3 regions of the Micromonospora sp. DT46 genome follow, and region 1 is predicted to be linked to each of the others. Evidence: riboswitches for the same ligand, from Rfam matches in the RefSeq annotation. Region 1 holds a riboswitch; each other region holds the start of a gene.
The links. Region 1 has a riboswitch for cyclic di-AMP ahead of ACLQ20_RS23875 (C39 family peptidase). Riboswitches for the same ligand answer to the same signal wherever they lie in the genome.
Positions count from the first base shown of each region.

Region 1 (6,093 bases):
TAGTCACGGGTGATCTCGCCGCGTACGCCGATGCTGTGCGAGCGGTCGAGGACCGCCCGTACGAACCGGGTCACGACGTCGTCGATCGGGCGGAGGTACTCCCGGTCGCCGTTGATGTCGGTCTGTACGCCCACCCCGAGCACCACCACCGGGATCTTCAGCTGCTCGATGAGCTTCGTCATGGCCTCGACGCGGTGGGCGTAGCTGCGGCGGAAGGCGTTGGCGAGCGGTACGACGTAGACGTCGTACCGCTCGTTGATCATGTCGGCGTCGCGCGGGTCGATCCTGAACTCGGTCGAGGTGATCTCGGCGGTGGCGGTGCGCAGGAGCTTGTGGGCGGCGTGGCTGAAGACGAGGTTGCCGTTGTTGTCGCCGATCCAGTTCCGCTCGTGCGTCTCCTCCGGCGAGTAGACGTCGAACGGGCCCTTCTTCGCCCGCATCAGGATTCGCTGGTGCATTCGCCCGCCTCTCGTCACCTCCGGGTCTGGGAATACTAGCCACCCGATCGGCCGGAACCCGGATGCCCGCCACCGCCGTCACGGATGGGGACGCAACGGTCACGGAGGGACGGGAGGAACGGGACTCCCCCACGGGACAGAACGGGCACTCGCGGACGGGACGGAACAGAGCCTCAGGCCCGGCGGGTAGGGTGCCCGGCGGGGCGGCGCCGACCGGCGGACCGCCACGGGCCCCTCGGGGGCGCCTGAGGACGGGGTCGAGGAGGAGACGTACGTGCTGGTGACCCTGCGGATCGTCGGGATGCCGGCATGAACGACGCCGCGACCGTCGCGCCCGCCGCCCGGCCCGCGTCCCCGGCCAGCCGCCTGCCGTCGCTGACCGGGCTGCGCTGGGTCGCCGCCCTGCTCGTCTTCGGGTTCCACGTCGCGACGATGGGCATCATCGCCGAGCCCGGCCAGAAGGCCGTCGTGGACTGGGCCTTCGCACTCGGGCTGTCGGGCGTGCAGTTCTTCTTCATCCTCAGCGGCTTCGTGCTGGTCTGGTCGGCCCGACCCACCGACACCCGTCGGGCGTTCTGGCGGCGCCGGGTGGCCAAGATCTGGCCGAGCCACGTGGTGCTGTGGGTGGCGGCCCTGGCGGTCGCGGCCTGGTTCGCCGACCCCGTGGACCGGTTCGTCGCGGTGGAGAACCTGTTCCTCCTCCAGGCGTGGGACCCGCGGCCGGGCCACTTCTACAGCATCAACACGGTCAGCTGGTCGCTGTCCTGCGAGTTCTTCTTCTACCTCTGCCTGCCGTTGGCGCTGCCGCTGATCCGCCGGGCCCGACCGTGGGCCCTGTGGGCCGTCGTGGTCGCGGTGCCGCTGCTCATCCTGGCGCTCTGGCCGGCCCAGGCGCTGGTGCCCGAGGAGAGCCGCTGGTGGTTCACCCAGATCTTCCCGCCGGTGCGGTCGCTGGAGTTCTGGATGGGCGTCGCCGCCGCCGAGCTGATGCGGCGTGGCCGGTGGCGCGGGCCGGGCCTGCCGCTGGCCAGCCTGCTCTTCGTGGCGACCTGGGTGGTCGCCGCGCAGTGGGTCCGCGCCGAACTGTGGGCGGCGCTGCTCTCGGTCGCGTACATCCTGGTCATCGCCGCGGCGGCGGACGCGGACGTGCGCGGGCGGCGCTCGCCGTGGCGGTCCCGGCCGATGATCTGGCTGGGCGAGGTCTCCTTCGCCTTCTATCTGGTGCACGTCCTCGTGATGATCACCGTCCTGCGGCTCACCGGCGACTGGGGCGTCGGCTTCACCGGCTGGTCGGGGCTGGCGGTGGTGCTCGGCTTCCTGCTGGTCAACCTGGCCCTGGCCGGCCTGTTGCACCGTCTCGTCGAGACGCCGATGATGCGGCTGCTCACCCCGCGCAGGCCGGTCCGGACGCCGCGGGACGGGGACGGCGCCGGGCAGGACCCCGGCGGCCCCGGGGCGACGCCGGGGGATCGGGGCAGCGCCGTGCCGCGCCCCCGGGCCGCCGGCCCGCAGGACGACCACCGACCGACGTACGCCGACTCGCGCTGAGCGCCCCGGCGACCGGAGTGTCCGCCGACGAAATCCCGGCCGTTTCGGTGACGCCGGTCACCACGTCGGCGAACCGGTCATCGGGCGCGGCCCGGTCGATTCCTGCCGGGGTTTCGGCGCCGATGTCCGCCACTTGTCCCGTTGTCGCCCGGAGGTGCGCGCAGAAACGGTCGTCCCATTGAGTCGCGTCAGTGGCGAAGTGCCCGCAAAAATTGTCTGCCGATCAAGGTTTAGGCAGGTGGGACGGGGTTGGCAGGGCGCGGACCGGCCAGTAATGTCGGCGCGTCCGGTGCGGTACCCGATCGCCAGAGGCGACGCCGCGCCGACCCGCCTAATCGTGAACGACGAACCGGGGACCCAGTGCTCGTTGGGGTGAATCCGTGGGCCGTGGGCCCGTGGTAGGGCGTTCTTCCCGCCCGAATCCGTCAGCTAACCCGGTCGGCGGTGTCGGAAGGAGTTCCATCGTCATGCCACACCCGTACACCCCTCGGTTGTGCCGCCGTCTCCACGGCGCCGCGGTGACCGCGCTCGTCCGCCCGCAGGTCATGAGCTGACCCACCGGTCACCGTCCGTCGCCCGGCGTCCCGGGCGCATCCCCTGAGTGGCCCACCACCCGCCCGGACGCCCGTCCGCGCGGTCGGTCCGCCCTGCCCTCGGCGCGGACCGACGGCCGCTCACCCCGAGCCCGTGGAGGAAACCGTGAAGCACCACCTCAAGCGACAGCTGCGTCGCCTCACGTCCGAGCGTCCGTACCAACTGGCCGCCGCGTCCGCCGCGGCGCTCGTGCTGGCGTCGGGCACGGGCGCGCTGCTGGCCGGAACCGACGAGGCCCCCGCCGCCGCGCAGGCCCCGGTGGCCGCGACCGAACTGCGGGACGACGCGTCGGCCTCGCGCAGCCAGGCCCGGGTCGCGCCCGCCCCGTCCAGCGCCGCCCCGGCCGCGTCCAGCGCCGCCCCGTCGGCCAGCGCGTCCAGCGCCGCCCCGGACCCGGACCTGACCCGCAAGCCGGAGCCGCCGAAGCCTCCGGCCGCCAAGAGCCTGGACTACGACTACCAGGCCCAGACCACCTTCTACAACTGTGGTCCGGCGGCCGTCCGGCACGCCCTCAGCGCCGCCGGCATCGCGCGCAGCCAGGACGCCCTCGGTGCCCAGCTGGGCACCGACCAGATGGGCACCGACTCGGCCCAGGACACCACCCGCGTGCTGAACGCGGTGGTGAAGGGCGACCCGTACCGGACCCGGATGATCCCCGGTGGCGCCGCCACCCCGGCCCAGATGGACCGGCTCCAGGCCGACGTCGTCGCGGCCATCACCGACGGGCGGGGCGTCGTGGTCAACGTCGCCGGCAGCGCCACGGACACCGACGGCGGCTGGCACTCCTTCCCCGGCGGCCACTACATCGCGGTGGTCGGCTACCAGGACGAGGGGCGGCTGGTGAAGATCGCCGACTCGGCGAACCCGGCGACCGCGTCGTACTGGATCAGCACCATCGCCCTGGCGAACTGGGCCGCCACCCGCGGCTACTCCGCCTGAGCGACGCCGTCGGGCGTCGGCTCCCCACCCGGGGGGTCGGCGCCCGATGTCGTGTCCGGGTCACGGCCCTCGCCCGCGGCGTCCGACGGGTGGCACACTGCGCCCATGGTCGATGAGTCGGGTGAGCGGGACGGCCGGCGGGTGCTCCTGCTGCTGCACGGCATGGGCGCGACAGGCGACGTGTGGCTGCCCTGGGCGCCGCTGCTGGAGCGTCGGTGGGCGGGGCGGTGGCTGGCGCCCGACCTCGCCGGCCACGGCTGGTCGCCGCCGCTGCCGGAGTACTCCTTCCCGGGGCTGGCCGCGCGGATCGGCGCGGGGCTCGCGGCGGGGGACCGGCTCGTCGTGCTGGGGCACTCCCTCGGCGGGGTGGTCGGGCTGGCGCTGGCCGCCCGGGGCGCCGGGCTGCCCGTCGACGCCGTCGTCGGGCTCGGCATCAAGGCCGTCTGGTCGCCGGCGGAGCTGGCCAAGGCGGGTGAGCTGGCGGCCCGGCCGGTGACCTGGTTCGCCAGCCGGGACGAGGCGGCCCGCCGCTACCTGCGGGTGGCCGGCCTGACCGGGCTCTTCGCCCCGGAGCACCCCGTCGTGGAGGCGGGGCTGCGGCAGGTCGACGGCCGCTGGCGGCTGGCGATGGACCCGGCCGCGTTCGGCGTGGGCGCGCCGGAGCTGCCCGCCCTGCTGGCGGCGACCGACGTGCCCGTGCTGCTGGCCCGCGGCGAGCACGACCCCATGGTCACCGACGCCCAGCTCACGGAGCTGGGGGTGCCGGTCGCCACCCTGCCCGGCCTCGGGCACAACGCCCACGTCGAGGCCCCCGAAGCGGTCCTGGACCTCGTCGAGCCGTACCGCTGACGGTGCCTGGCGAACGGCCCGGCCCGGAGATCCGCCGTCGCGACCGGTGTGCCTCCCGAACGGTGCGTCAGGTGGCGGGGGAGAGGGCCGCCTCGTCCGGGTCGAGCGGCAGGCCGGTCGCGCCGCCCGTGCGCGGGGCGGGCGTCTTCCAGCCCTCGTCGAGCTGGCGCCGTGCGGCCTCCAGGAACGCCTCGGCGTACGACTCGGCGGGGAAGTCGCCCAGGTAGCGGCTCCGGGTGACCCACCGCGCCGAGGCCAGCGGATCGGTGTCCAGCAGCGCGGTCAGCACCTCGTCCACGTTCGCCATGTCGCGCCGCAGCACGTAGCCCGACCCGGCGAGCGGGAACTGCTCGGGGAACCGGTCGCCGGAGTCCACCATGTCGGTCACCGCGTACGGCTTGCCGGAGTAGAGGTAGTCGGAGATCACCCCGGACACGTCGGAGACCAGCGCGTCCGAGCGGTTCACGCACTCGGTCAGGGTCAGCTCCCGGCTGGCGGCGGCCCCGAAGACGTGCTGCCGGCCGCTGCGGGCCCGGTCCGCGGCCAGCAGTTCGGTGAGCCGGCCCAGCTGCCGGGCGGAGGCCGGGTTCTGCGAGGTGTACGGGTGGGCCCGCAGGATCACCGTCGCGCCCCGGTCGAGCAGCCGGCGCAGCAGCGTCTCGGCCACCGGCAGGGAGCAGTAGTTCGCGTCCGCGTTGTGCCCCGTCCAGGTCGGCGTGTAGAGCACGGTAGGGTTGGCCCGCCCGTGCGCCGGCTCCGGGCGTACCTCGATCGACTCGACCTGCGGGCGGCCGACGACGACGAACTTCTCCGCCGGGATGTCCACCCCGGCGCGGGCGTACCGGTCGATGGCGGCCTGGCCGGCGACGAAGATCCGGTCGAAGATCGCCGAGACCGGGTTGGCGCTGGGGGCCTTGTCGCTGTCGCCGTGGTGCAGCTGGACGTGGGTCAGCTGGGTGTAGCGGATGCAGTGGCTGTTCTTCGCGCCGTGGTTGACGTAGAACGCCACCCGCAGACTCGGCACCAGCGCCTCGTCCATGGCCCTGGTGGTGGGGCAGTAGACCACGGGCGCGCTGGTGGCCGCGGCGACCAGGGGCAGGAACTCCGGCTCGCGCACCATCACCAGGAACGGCCGGCCGATCCGCTCCAGGTACGGCAGCCACATGGTGACCTGGTACTCCGAGCCGGGCGGCGCGGAGAAGTGGAGCAGGAACTCGGGCTGGTGCCGGCGCAGCGCGCGGGACACCGCCGAGCCGCCGGCCCCCGGCCGGAACTTGCGCCGGGCGAGGTCCAGCCCGACCGCCGCGGCACCGGCGGCGACCAGGGCGACGGCCGTCAGCGCGACACCGGCGGGCAGGCCCGCGACGGCCGCCAGCGCCAGCAGGGCGAGCAGCACCGCCAGCGCGTCGCCGAGGCGGGCGGCGACCAGCGGCGTCCACGAGCGCACCGGCAGGTTCGCGGCGCGCACCTCCAGGCCGCCGGCGTCGCGGAGCGGGTTGACCAGCAGCACCAGCCCCAGCAGGGCCAGCGCGGTCACGGCCAGCGCGGGGTCGAACCCGGCGTCGAGGCGGCGGGCGTAGCCGACCAGGATCGCCGCCGCGACCAGCGTGGTCTCGGCGGCGTTGTCGGCGCCCGGGCGCACCCGCCGCTCCCAGGTGGCCGCCGCGAGGGCGGCCACCGCCAGCCCCAGCCCCCAGCCGGTCGC
Region 1 covers NZ_JBNCKW010000008.1:362,971-369,063, reverse strand. The annotation lists gene ACLQ20_RS23885 (polysaccharide pyruvyl transferase family protein) at 1-458, opposite strand, end outside; gene ACLQ20_RS23880 (acyltransferase) at 768-2,006, shown strand; cyclic di-AMP (ydaO/yuaA leader) riboswitch at 2,325-2,465, shown strand; gene ACLQ20_RS23875 (C39 family peptidase) at 2,694-3,539, shown strand; gene ACLQ20_RS23870 (alpha/beta fold hydrolase) at 3,645-4,388, shown strand; gene ACLQ20_RS23865 (CDP-glycerol glycerophosphotransferase family protein) at 4,456-6,093, opposite strand, start outside.

Region 2 (6,093 bases), on a different contig from region 1:
TGAGCGACAGCCACTGCCAGAAGTCGAACTGCCAGGCGGGCACCATCGCCAGCACGATCACCGGCACGGTGAGCACGGCCGAGACCCACAGCCGGGTACGCAGGCCGCGCAGCTCGTCCACCGGCTCGGCGGCCGGTTCGCCGCCGGCGGGCGTGGGCGGGGGCGGCAGGGCCGCCGTGTAGCCGGTCTTCTCCACCGTGGCGATCAGCTCGTCCGGGGTGACCTCGTCGGCGTACCGGACGGTGGCCTTCTCCGTGGCGTAGTTGACGGTGGCGGTCACCCCGTCCATCCGGTTCAGCTTCTTCTCGATCCGGGCCGCGCAGGAGGCGCAGGTCATACCGCCGATTGCCAGCTCGATCTGGTTCGGCGCCGTCAGCAAGGGCTTGGTGGTCATCATGCTTCCCGTCAGTCGTGCCCGTGACCGGGGACGCCGTGGCCGGCGCCGGCGGTCGGGGAGCTCGTGGCGGCGGGCGTGCCCGCCGTCGGGGAGCTGGTCGCCGCCGGGGCACCCGGCGCGGTCGGAGGGCTGGTGGCGACGATGGTGAACTCGGCGGTACGCACCACGCCGCCGTGCTTGAAGTCCAGGTAGAGGCGGTAGGCGCCGGCCGACGGCATCTCCGCCGAGAAGCTCACCTCGGGGCCGGGCCGCGTCCGCCCGTCGCCCGGCTCGCCGTGCGGGTGCACGTGCAGGTAAGCCAGGTCGCCCTGGCGCAGCGCCACCAGGTGGCCGTACGCGCCCAGGTAGGGCTCCAGGTCGGTGACCGGGGCGCCGGCGCGGCTCACGGTCAGGGTCAGCTCGGCGGTGCGGCCGGGCTCCGGGGCGCCGGCGAGCGTCACCGTGTAGCCGTCGACCGTGGTGCTGGTCGCCGGGGCGGGCAGGGGCCGCCCGGTCAGCGCGCCGGGGACGGTCACGTCGACGCCGAGCGTCAGCGCCTCGCCCCCCGTCGGGGTGAAGTCGGCGAACGCCCGCCAGACGCCGGGCCCGGCGAGCGGCGAGTCGACCCGCCAGGTGCCGTCCGGTGCCATCTCGGGGTGCACGTGCCGGAAACCGGAGAGGTCGCGGCGGGCCACGATCAGGTGCATGCGCTTGTCGTGCGCCACGTCGTACGCGGTCACCGCCCCGCCGTCCGGGCCGGTGACCTGGAAGGCGAACTGCCCGGCCGGGGCGTCCACCGGGCGCAGGGTGTAGCCGCGGTCGGAGACGAGCAGGCCGCCGGGCAGGTGCGCCGCCGCGCCATTGTCGCCCCCGTGTCCGGCTCCGCCGTCCTCGCCGTGCCCCCCGCCGGCCTCGTGCGGGGCCTCGGCGGGCGGCGCCACGGGGTCGGCCACCCGGCCGACCCCGTACGTCGCGCCGAACACCACCGCGAGGCCGAGGGCGAAACCGCTCAGCTTCGTCGCCGTGTTCATGGTGTGCCTCGTTTTCCCCGTGCCCGATCTCAGGCGCCGACGAGGTCGTAACCGGCCTCGTCGACGGCGGAGCGCACGGTGTCGGTTTCCAACGGACCCTCGCTGGTGACGGTGACCCGACCGGCGGCGACGTCGACCTGGACGTCGCTGACGCCCTGGATCGCGCCGACCTCGGTGCTGACCGCAGTGGCGCAGTGCCCGCAGGTCATGCCCTGCACCTGGTACGTCGTGGTGATCATCGAACTCTCCTCTCGCCGCCCCCAGCCTATACCCCCCGGGGGTAAATCGGAGGCGGACCGGTGCCCGTGCCTTGTACCGGTACCCGGTGGGGGTATCCCGGCCAGGAACGAACGTACCATACCCCCGAGGGGTACGGTATCCTCGACCCCATGACCACACCGACGCCCACCCCGACCAGGGGTTACACCGCCAGCAAGGATCAGCTGCTCGCGCGGCTGCGCCGCGTCGAGGGGCAGGTCCGTGGCATCGAGAAGATGGTCGACGAGGATCGCTACTGCATCGACGTGCTCACCCAGATCTCCGCGATCCAGGCCGCCCTGGACAAGGTCGCGCTGGGCCTGCTCGACGGGCACGCCCGGCACTGCATGCGCGAGGGCGCGGCCGAGGGCCGCGCCGACGAGATGGCCACCGAGATGATGGCCGCCGTCGGCCGCCTGATGAAGCGCGGCTGACCCGCCCCGGCACCCGACCCCGCGAGGCGCGGCCCCACGGCGACGCCACACCTCCGACACCACACCTCCGACACCACCCGCACGACCTGCGCCCGGATGCCGGGGTGGCTACCATTCGGCCGGTGGCCCTCCGGATTCCGCACCGCCCGCCCCGCGCGCCCCGCCGGGCGGCGGCACCGCCCGCCCGCGACCGGACGGGGGCCCAGGACCGCGGTACGTGACCGCACCGCCACGCGGAAGCGATCCCCGTCCCGGCCACGCGGCGACGGGTGAACCGACCGGCCCCGCCGGCACGTACCCCGCCCTGGATTCGTAGGGAGACACTCGATGGGCGCCGACCACACCCGTCCCGCTCCGTCCGCCCCGCCGAGGGTGCGGCGGATCCTCGTCGCGACGGTGGTGCCCCTCTTCGTCGCCACGCTGATCGCCGCCCTGGTGCTGTGGCCGTGGAACGCGCCCGACCCGGCGACCGGCACCGACGCGCCCCGCTACCACGGCACGGTGACCCGGGTGGTGACGGAGCCGTGCCCGCCCGCCCCGGAGACCCCGGAGGGGAGCCCCGACGCGCCACAGGGCCCCTGCGGCACGGTCACCGTACGGGTGCAGGACGGCCCCGACGCCGGCCAGCAGGTGGAGACGCCGGTGCCCGTGGGCCCCGGCGCGCCGACCGTCGCCGTGGACGACGAGATCATCCTGGTCGAGCTCACCGACCCCGCCGACCCCACGGCCAGCACCTACAACATCGCCGAGCACCAGCGCGGCAAGCCGCTGGTCTGGCTGGTGGCGCTCTTCGCGGCCGCCATCGTCGCCTTCGGGCGGTGGCGTGGGCTGGCCGCGCTGGGCGGCCTGGCGGCGAGCTTCGCCATCCTGCTGACCTTCGTGCTGCCGGGCATCAGCGCCGGGAACCCGCCCCTGCTGGTCGCGGTCGTCGGCGCCGCTCTGATCATGTTCGTGGTGCTCTACCTGACCCACGGCGTGACGGCGCAGACCTCGGTCGCCGTGCTCGGCACGCTGGGCAGCCTGGTGCTGACCGGTGTCCTCGGCACGATCGCCACCGCCGCGACCCACCTGACCGGGTTCGGCTCCGAGGACGCCACCACGCTGTCGATGTACCAGGCCGACGTCGACCTGCACGGGCTGCTGCTGGCCGGGATCATCATCGGCTCCCTCGGCGTGCTGGACGACGTCACGGTGACCCAGGCCGCCACGGTCACCGAGCTGGCGCACGCCAACCCCGGGCTGTCCCGGACGCAGCTCTACCGGGCGGCGACCCGGGTCGGCCGGGCGCACATCGCCTCGACGGTGAACACCATCGTGCTGGCGTACGCCGGCGCCTCCCTGCCGGTGCTGCTCCTGCTGACCGCCGACTCGCGGGCGGTGACCCAACTTCTCACCAGCGAGTTCCTCGCCCAGGAGATCGTCCGCAGCGCGGTCGCCACCCTGGGTCTGATCGCCGCCGTGCCGCTGACCACCGCGCTGGCGGCCCTGGTGACCACGGCCGGCCGACGCGGCGGGGACGCGACCGACCGCGCCGCCACCGCGCCCGCGCCGACGCCCCGGCCGGCCACCGAACGGTCCGAGGCGCTGGAGGCCCTCAGCGGGCCGCGCGGGGACACGCCGTCCGCCGCTCCCGCCGGATGGCCCGATGGGCACAGAAGTACGGACACCGCATGGTGACGCTCCTCAGCGTGACCGAACAGGACGTTCGTCCTGATAAATGCGTCACTGGTCACCGTCCGCCATTACGAAATAACGCATTTAGTCGGCTTAGGGACGTAGATCCCCGGGAGCGTTCTCGGGTAACCTCGCTGCCGGTCACCGCCGAAGGCGCGCAGCGGCGCCTGCGGTGCCGCCGCCCAATCGCCGCGAGGCGAACCGGGGACCCAGGTACGTGGGGTGAATCCGCGACAGCGGTAGGGGCCACTTCCGCCCCGAACCCGTCAGCTAACCCGGTCGGCGGTCGACGGAAGGGAAAACTGTGACGGCACCCCTACGCCGCTGGCTGACGCCCGTGGTGGCCGTACTCGCCGCTCTGGCGGTCTTCGCCGGGCCTCTCCCGGCGGCGGCCGCGCCCACCCCGCCCAAGCCCTCCGGGCACGGGGACGACGAGCCCAAGCTGCTCGACGACCTCATCGAGGCCCGGAACCGGTCCTACGTGCAGGCCAAGGCGAAGCTGGCGAAGTCGAAGAAGCGCCAGCTCGAACTGGCCCTGGAGGTCTCCCGGGCGCAGGCCGAACTGAACGCGCTGGCTCCCCAGGTCAGCCAGATCGCCGCCCAGTCCTACCGCACCGGGCGGATCGGCGCGGTGTCCATGCTGCTGGACACCGCCAGCCCCGACTCGTTCGTCAAGCGCGCCGCCGCCCTCGACGAGCTCAACCTGGTCAACTCCAAGAAGCTCGCCGAGGTGAACGCGGTCAAGGACCGCGCCGAGCAGGCCAAGCTGGCGCTCGACACCGAGGTCCGCGAACAGCAGAAGCTGACGAACGAGATGGCGCGCGGCAAGCGGGAGGCGGAGAAGGCGCTCGCGCTGGTCGGCGGCAGAGGGCTGACCAGCGGCAAGGTGGTCGCCACCTCGCCGGTGGCGAAGATCGCGCCGGGGCGGGCGGCCGACGGCGACTGGACGCCGCTGTCACCCACCGAGGCCGACCCCACCACCTCCGGCCGCATCACCGCGCGCACCCTGCACATGTACAAGGAGGTCAAGCGGGCCGGCTTCAACCGGTTCGTCGGCTGTTACCGCCCCGGCGGGCCCTACGAGCACCCGAAGGGCCGGGCCTGCGACTGGTCGCTGCAGAAGAGCGGCTTCTCCCCCTGGCACAACGACGACACCTACATGTACGGCAACAACCTGACCGCGTTCCTGGTCCGCAACGCCGACCGGCTCGGCGTCTACTACGTGATCTGGAACAGACAGATCTGGTTCCCGGCGACGGGCTGGAGCTCCTACAGCGGTCCGTCGAACCACACCGACCACGTCCACGTGTCCCTCTGGTAGACACGCACGCGCGCGGCACAGCCGAGAGCGCGGACAGGGCCGCCCCGCCGAACGCGGGGCGGCCCTGTTTCGTCGTACGGACCCGCCCGCCAGGGCGGTGACAGGCGGGCGGTGGGTGGGTGGTTGTTCAGGCGAGCGCGGCGCTGGCCGCCGCCTCCGGCGCGTCGGCCGCAGCGGCGGGCACCTCGGCCACCGTCCGCACCTCGCCGGCGGTCAGCCGGTACGACATGCCGACCACCCCGCAACGGCCGGCGGCCACCTCCGCGGCGAGGACGGCGGAGCGGCCCAGCATCGCCTCGACGGTGTGCGCGATGTGGATGTCGACGATCCCGTCGATGTCGTCCACGCCCTCGGCGGCGGCCCGGCGCAGGCTGGGCACCACGGCGTCCACCACGGCGCACAGGTGCCCGACCGGCGGGGTGCCGGTGGCGGCCGCCGTACGCGCCGCCTGGACGGCCCCGCAGGAGTCGTGCCCGAGCACCACCACCAGCGGCGTGCCCAGGACCGTGACGGCGTACTCCACGCTGCCCAGCACCTCGGGACCGATGGTGTGCCCGGCGGTGCGGACCACGAAGAGGTCACCGAGGCCGCGGTCGAAGATGATCTCGGCGGCGAGCCGGGAGTCGGAGCAACCGACGATCACCGCGAAGGGGTGCTGCCCGTCGGCGACCGCGGCGCGGTGCCCGGCGTCCTGGTTGGGGTGGCGCGGGGCGCCGGTCACGAACCGCCGGTTACCGGCGTGCAGCTCGGCGAGCGCCTGCTCGGGACTCGCGGGGACGGCGAACGCGGTGCCGACGTCGGCCGGGGTCCCGCCCGTGGCCGGCGCCGGGAGCGTCCGCTCCGGGCCCGGTTGGGTTCCTGGCGATCCGGGACGACTCATCCCACACCTCGCTACCTCACGTGAACGGCCTGGTCACCCGGGCCGACGCTGGACGCGGGCTGCCACCACCGTCACACGCACTGCAAGATACGTCAAGGGATGCGTGATATGCATTTCAT
Region 2 covers NZ_JBNCKW010000001.1:757,091-763,183, forward strand. The annotation lists gene ACLQ20_RS03500 (heavy metal translocating P-type ATPase) at 1-397, opposite strand, end outside; gene ACLQ20_RS03505 (hypothetical protein) at 406-1,407, opposite strand; gene ACLQ20_RS03510 (heavy-metal-associated domain-containing protein) at 1,437-1,646, opposite strand; gene ACLQ20_RS03515 (metal-sensitive transcriptional regulator) at 1,797-2,099, shown strand; gene ACLQ20_RS03520 (YibE/F family protein) at 2,427-3,776, shown strand; cyclic di-AMP (ydaO/yuaA leader) riboswitch at 3,943-4,074, shown strand; gene ACLQ20_RS03525 (coiled-coil domain-containing protein) at 4,078-5,094, shown strand; gene ACLQ20_RS03530 (carbonic anhydrase) at 5,222-5,974, opposite strand.
Region 2: another riboswitch for cyclic di-AMP. It lies ahead of ACLQ20_RS03525 (coiled-coil domain-containing protein); the one in region 1 lies ahead of ACLQ20_RS23875 (C39 family peptidase).

Region 3 (6,093 bases), on a different contig from region 1:
TCCTCGGTCTTCGTCGAGTACATCGCCTCGGTGCTGCCCTCGCTCGGCGAGGACACCGCCACCCTGCACTCGCTGGGCACGCTCTTCGCGGGCCTGACCGCCACCCGCACCGATCCGCCGGCGGTGGCGGCGGTGAAGGGTTCGCTGCGGATGCGGCGGGTGCTGGAGCGGGCGGTCCGGGACGCGGTGCCGGGCGGCCCGACCGAGCTGCGCCTGCTCTATCGGGGCGAGCTGCTCCGGCTGGAGCGCCGCGAGCTGGACGGCATCCGGGACCGGGCGATGCCCCGGGGCGCCCGCCGCAACGAGGTGCGCCGGGCCGGCTTCGACGGGGTCTTCGCGGCGCTGTGGGCGCAGGCCCGCAGGTTGGGCGTGGGCCGGCTGCCCGAGCAACGCGCGTTCGAGGACGAGATCGCCGAGCGGCCGGAGTTCCGGGAGTTCCTGAAGGCGTGGTGGCCCCGGCTGCACCCCCGGCACGTGCTGGGCTGGCTGGCCCGTCCGGACCGGCTGCACCGCTATGCCGAGGGGATCCTCTCCCGCGCCGAGATCCGGCTGCTGACCGACGCGTACCGCAGCCTCGACGCCGCCGGGCTGACGATCGCCGACATCGCGCTGCTCGACGAGTTGGACGCGCTGCTCGGCAAGCCGATGAAGCCCGCCCGGGCGAAGCGGGACCCGTTCCAGCTGGCCGGCGGGGTACGCGAGCTGAGCACCTTCGCCGACCGGCAGCGCGCCGCCCGCGAGGCGGCGCGGGAACGCCCGGACGACTACCGGGAGTACGCGCACGTGGTGGTCGACGAGTCGCAGGACGTCTCGCCGATGCAGTGGCGCATGATCGGCCGGCGGGGCCGGCTGGCCTCGTGGACGGTGGTGGGCGATCCGGCGCAGACGGCGTGGACGGGGGATCCGGAGGAGCTGAACCGGGCCCGGGACCAGGCGTTGGGCCGGCGCAAGCGGCACCACTTCACCCTCACCACGAACTACCGCAACTCGGCGGAGATCTTCGCGGTGGCGGCGGCCGAGATCCGCCGGCTGCACCCGGACCTGCCGCTGCCCCGGGCGGTGCGCTCCACCGGCGTCGACCCGGTCGCGCTGTCGGTACCGCCGGCGGAGCTGGAGAGCGCCGTCGTGGCGGCGGCCGACGCGCTGCTCGCCGAGGTCGAGGGCACGGTCGGGGTGATCACGCCGGTGCCGCGCCGCGACGAGGTGGCCGGCTGGCTGGGCGGGCTCGGCGCGCCGCGTTTGCAGGTGGTGACCAGCCTGGAGGCCAAGGGCATGGAGTACGACGGGGTCGTCCTCGTCGCTCCGGGCGAGATCCGGGCCGACCCGGGGTCGGGGGTGCGGACGCTCTACGTGGCGCTGTCCCGGGCCACCCAGCGGCTGACCACCGTCGACCCGATCGGCTGAGCCGCCGTTACTTGCATACATAGCGATGTGAGCATAGATTGAACGCGAATCCGGACGCCTGACGGAGGGTGGGCGCGTGGGCGCAGGTCATGACCACCATCACGGGTCGGTGGCGAATGCCGCGCACCGCCACCGGGGCCGGCTCTGGGCGGCGTTCGGGCTGCTCGCCGGCCTCATGGTGGTGGAGGCGGTGGCGGCCTTCCGCACGGGCTCGCTGGCCCTGCTGAGCGATGCCGGGCACATGTTCACCGACGTGCTCGGCATCGGCATGGCGCTCGCGGCGATCGCCGCCACCCGGCGGGCGGGCGCCGACCCGCAACGCACCTTCGGCCTCTACCGGCTGGAGGTGCTGGCCGCACTGGCCAACGCCATGCTGCTCTCCGGCGTCGCGGTCTACGTCGTGATCGAGGCGGTGCGCCGCTTCGGCGACCCGCCGGAGGTGCTGGCCGGCCCGATGCTGGTGGTCGCCGTGCTCGGCCTGCTCGCCAACATCGGCGCCTTCGCGCTGCTGCGCTCCGGGGCGAAGGAGAGCATCAACGTCCACGGCGCGTACCTGGAGGTGCTCGGCGACCTGCTGGGGTCACTCGGCGTGATCGGGGCCGCGCTGCTGATCGCCACCACCGGCTGGTGGTGGGCGGACCCGCTGGTGGCGGTCGCGATCGGGGTGTTCATCCTGCCGCGCACCTGGCGGCTCGGGCGGGCCGCGCTGCGCATCCTGGTGCAGGCCGCGCCGGAGCACCTCCAGGTGACCGCGGTGCACGACCGGCTGGCCGCCGTGCCCGGCGTCGCCGAGGTGCACGACCTGCACGTCTGGACGCTCACCTCCGGCATGGAGGTGGCCTCGGCCCACCTGACCATGGCACCCGGCGCGGAGGTCGGCGCGGTGCTGGGCGCCGCCCGGGCCGCGCTGCACGACGACTTCCACATCGAGCACGCCACGTTGCAGATCGAGCCCGGAGCGTCGCGCGGGGCCTGCGGGTCGGTTGAGTGGTAATGAGGACAACCTTAAATCTGGGAGAGTATTGTGCGCTTATGCCGGATTTGACTGCTAGTGGACGTACACCCTCCGTCACCTGCGCTGCATCAGTCACACCGGCACCGGTAGGCTCGGCTTCGGCCTCCGCCAGGCGGCACCCACCGGTGCCGGCGGTGGCCGCCGCCTAATCGCCCGGCGGGGCGAACCGGGGAACCATGTTCGTGGGGTGCATCCGCGTCAGCGGTAGGGATCTTCCGTCCCGAACCCGTCAGCTAACCCGGTCGGCGGCTGACGGAAGGACACGTGAATGCCAGTGATGGCACCTGTACGACGACGTGCCGCCCGGACGGCGGCCCTGATCGCCACGATGCTCGCCCTCGGCGCCGCGGTGGCCCCGGTCACCGCCGCCCCGGCGGCGGCCGCCACCCGGGCCGGCCTGCTCGCCGCGGCCCCCGGCCAGGACGAGGAGGGCGGCACCCCCGCCCTGCGGGCCCAGTTGGAGGCCGCCAGCAAGGGCTACCTCGACGCCAAGCGCGCCCTCGACACGTCGGCCAAGCGGCAACAGCAGCTCGCCGCGCAGCTCAAGACCACCGAGGTCGAGCTGGCCGCGCACACCGCCAAGGTCGGCGAGATCGCGGGGGCGGCCTACCGCACCGGCCGGCTCAGCGTGGCGTCCGCCCTGCTCAACAGCAGCTCGCCGGACGGCTTCATGGACCGCGCCGCCGCCCTCGACGCGGTGGCCGCCAAGGAGGACCGGGCCCTGCGCGAACTCCAGGAGACCCGGGACCAGGCCACCCGCACCAAGCTCGCCCTGGACGGCGAGATCCGGGAGCAGCGCAAGCAGGTCACCGTGATGGCCAAGCGCAAGGAACAGGCCGAGCGGGCGCTGACGGTCGCCAACCGCGAGCAGCAGCAACAGCGGCAGCAGTCCACGGGGGCGGGCACCTCGCCGGGCGGCACCTCCAGCAAGACGGCGAAGGCGGCCCCGCGCAACTCCGACGGCTCCTGGCCGCGCGAGTCGTGCAGCGTCAACGACCCCACCCCCGCCAACGGCTGCATCACCCCGCGCACCCTGCACGCGCTCAACCAGGCCAAGGCGGCGGGCTTCACCCGCTACGTCTCCTGCTACCGCCCCGGCGGCTCGGGCGAACACCCGAAGGGCCGGGCCTGCGACTTCGCGGCCCAGAAGGGCGGCTTCGGCGGCGACGCCACCGGCGGCGACCGGACGTACGGCAACAACCTGTCGGCGTACTTCGTGCGCAACGCCGACCGGCTCGCCGTGCTCTACGTGATCTGGTACAGGCAGATCTGGCTGCCCAGCAGCGGATGGAAGTCGTACAGCGGGGCCAACGGCGACCCGTCCAGCGACCACACCAACCACGTGCACCTGTCGGTCTACTGACGCCCGCGCCCCGGTGCCCCGCCCGTCGCGGGTCACCGGGGGCGCGACGGCCACCGCGGCCGGGACCGTCCGGCGGTCAGTCGGCCGGCGACCCGGGCGGGCCCGTGTCGAGGGCCGTGGCGAGGCGGGCGGCCAGCCCGAGGTGGGCGGCGCGGGCCTGGCGGAACGCGTAGCCGAAGAGCGGCGCAGGCGCGGCGAGGGTGATCTCGACCTCGATGCGGACCACGCCGTCGGGCTCCGCCCGCAGCCGGGTGTGGTTGCGCACCGTGGTGGCAGGCCACTGCCGGGCCACGGTGACGATCTCGTCGGCATCGTCGACGAGGACGTCGGCCCGGTAGGTGATCGGCAGGCGCACCGGCCCGGCGGCCAGTCGATCGGTGATGTCGTAGCTGGCCCGCGCGCCAGGACGGGGCGGCACCCGGCGGACCCGGACGATCAGCGGGTGCAGGTCCTCCTGCCGGGTGGGGTCGGCGAGCAGCGCCGCGGCGTCCGGGAGGGAGCAGCGCGCCTGGACGGTGTAGCTGAAGGAACTTCGCCTGAGCACGCCGTCTCCCCAGCGTCGGTGGTCGCCCGATCGTCGCGCATGCCGGGCGCCCTGGCAACGCCGCGCCGATCCCGCCCGGAGTCCGGACGCCCGGCCGCCGACCACACTACGGTCAGCTGGTGGATGGTCACGGCACGTGTCGACCGGCGGAGGATGGGCGCATGAACGGGTACGACGGATGAGCGGGCACGTGATGGTCTTCGCGCCCACGCCCCGGCTGACGGTGACCGTCGACCAGCCCAGCGAGGCGCCGGAGCTGCACCTGCACCCCGGCGGGCAGGGCGTCTGGCAGGCCCGGATGGTGATGTCGCTCGGGGTCGACGTGGTGCTCTGCGCCGCCCTCGGCGGCGAGATCGGCCAGGTGCTGGAGCCGCTGCTGGTCAGCGAGGGGGTGCACCTGAAGGTGGTGGTCCGCGACTCCGGCAGCGGCGGGTACGTGCACGATCGGCGCGAGGGCTCCCGGCAGGAGATCGTGGACGTGCCCGGCCAGCCGCTCAGCCGGCACGAGCTGGACGAGCTCTACAACCTGGCGCTCGGCGAGGGGCTGCGCGCCTCGGTCAGCGTGCTGAGCGGGCCGAACGAGCCGTCCCTGGTCCCGGCCGACCTCTACCGGCGGTTCGCCGCCGACCTGGGGGCCAACGGCAGCCGGGTGGTGGTCGACCTCTGCGGCGAGCACCTCGACGCCGTGCTGGACAGCGGCGTCTTCTTCCTCAAGGTCAGCCACGAGGAGCTGATCGCCGACGGCCGCGCCGACGGCGAGGACGAGGAGCAGCTCACCCGGGCCCTGTACGACCTGCACGCCGGCGGCGCCGAGAACGTGGTGGTGAGCCGGGCCGACAAGCCCGCCCTCGCCCTGGTCGACGGCGAGGTCTTCGAGGTCGAGATGCCCCGGCTGGAGGCGGCCGACCCGCGCGGGGCCGGCGACTCGATGACCGCCGGGGTGGCGGCAGTGGTGGCGCGCGGCGGCGACGTGCGCACCGCGATCCGTACCGGCGCGGCGGCCGGCGCGCTGAACGTGACCCGGCACGGCCTGGGCACCGGCCGGCTCGACTCGATCACCGGCCTGGTCGACCGGGTGCGTCTCGTACCGGCCGGCAGCCGGCCGCAGGAGCGGACCAGCCCCGACGAGCTGGCCGAACGGGCGGCCGAGCGATGACGCTGCGGATACTGGTCACCAACGACGACGGGATCGCCGCGCCCGGCATCCAGGCGCTGGCGCGGGCGGCGGCGGACCGGGGCCTGGACGTGGTCGTCGCCGCGCCGCTGGAGGAGGCGAGCGGCACCAGCGCCGCGATGACCGCCGTGGAGCGCGACGGGCGCGTGGTGGTCCACGAGCACCCGCTGCCGGAGGTGCCGGGGGTGCCGGCGTTCGCGGTCGGCGGCTCCCCCGGCTTCATCGCGCTGATCGCCGTGCACGGCGCCTTCGGGCCGCCGCCGGCGGTGGTGCTCTCCGGCATCAACCGGGGCGCGAACGCCGGACGCGCGGTGCTGCACTCGGGCACGGTGGGTGCGGCCTTCACCGCCGCCGCGAACGGCTGCCGGGCGATGGCCGTCTCGCTCGACGTGCTCTCGGCCGGGGAGGCCACGGCTGCCAGCGGGGGTGCCGCGGTGGCCGCCGCCGCCCGGGTACGCGACGCCGAGCGACACTGGCCGACCGCCGCCCGGGTCGCCCTGGACCTGCTGCCCCGGCTCACCGCCGGGCCGGTGGAGAGCGTGCTCAACGTGAACGCTCCGGACCTGCCGCACGGCCGGCTGCGCGGGGTGCGC
Region 3 covers NZ_JBNCKW010000005.1:496,745-502,837, forward strand. The annotation lists gene ACLQ20_RS16575 (HelD family protein) at 1-1,404, shown strand, start outside; gene ACLQ20_RS16580 (cation diffusion facilitator family transporter) at 1,481-2,398, shown strand; cyclic di-AMP (ydaO/yuaA leader) riboswitch at 2,552-2,683, shown strand; gene ACLQ20_RS16585 (coiled-coil domain-containing protein) at 2,697-3,782, shown strand; gene ACLQ20_RS16590 (SRPBCC family protein) at 3,859-4,326, opposite strand; gene ACLQ20_RS16595 (1-phosphofructokinase family hexose kinase) at 4,505-5,482, shown strand; gene surE (5'/3'-nucleotidase SurE) at 5,479-6,093, shown strand, end outside.
Region 3: another riboswitch for cyclic di-AMP. It lies ahead of ACLQ20_RS16585 (coiled-coil domain-containing protein); the one in region 1 lies ahead of ACLQ20_RS23875 (C39 family peptidase).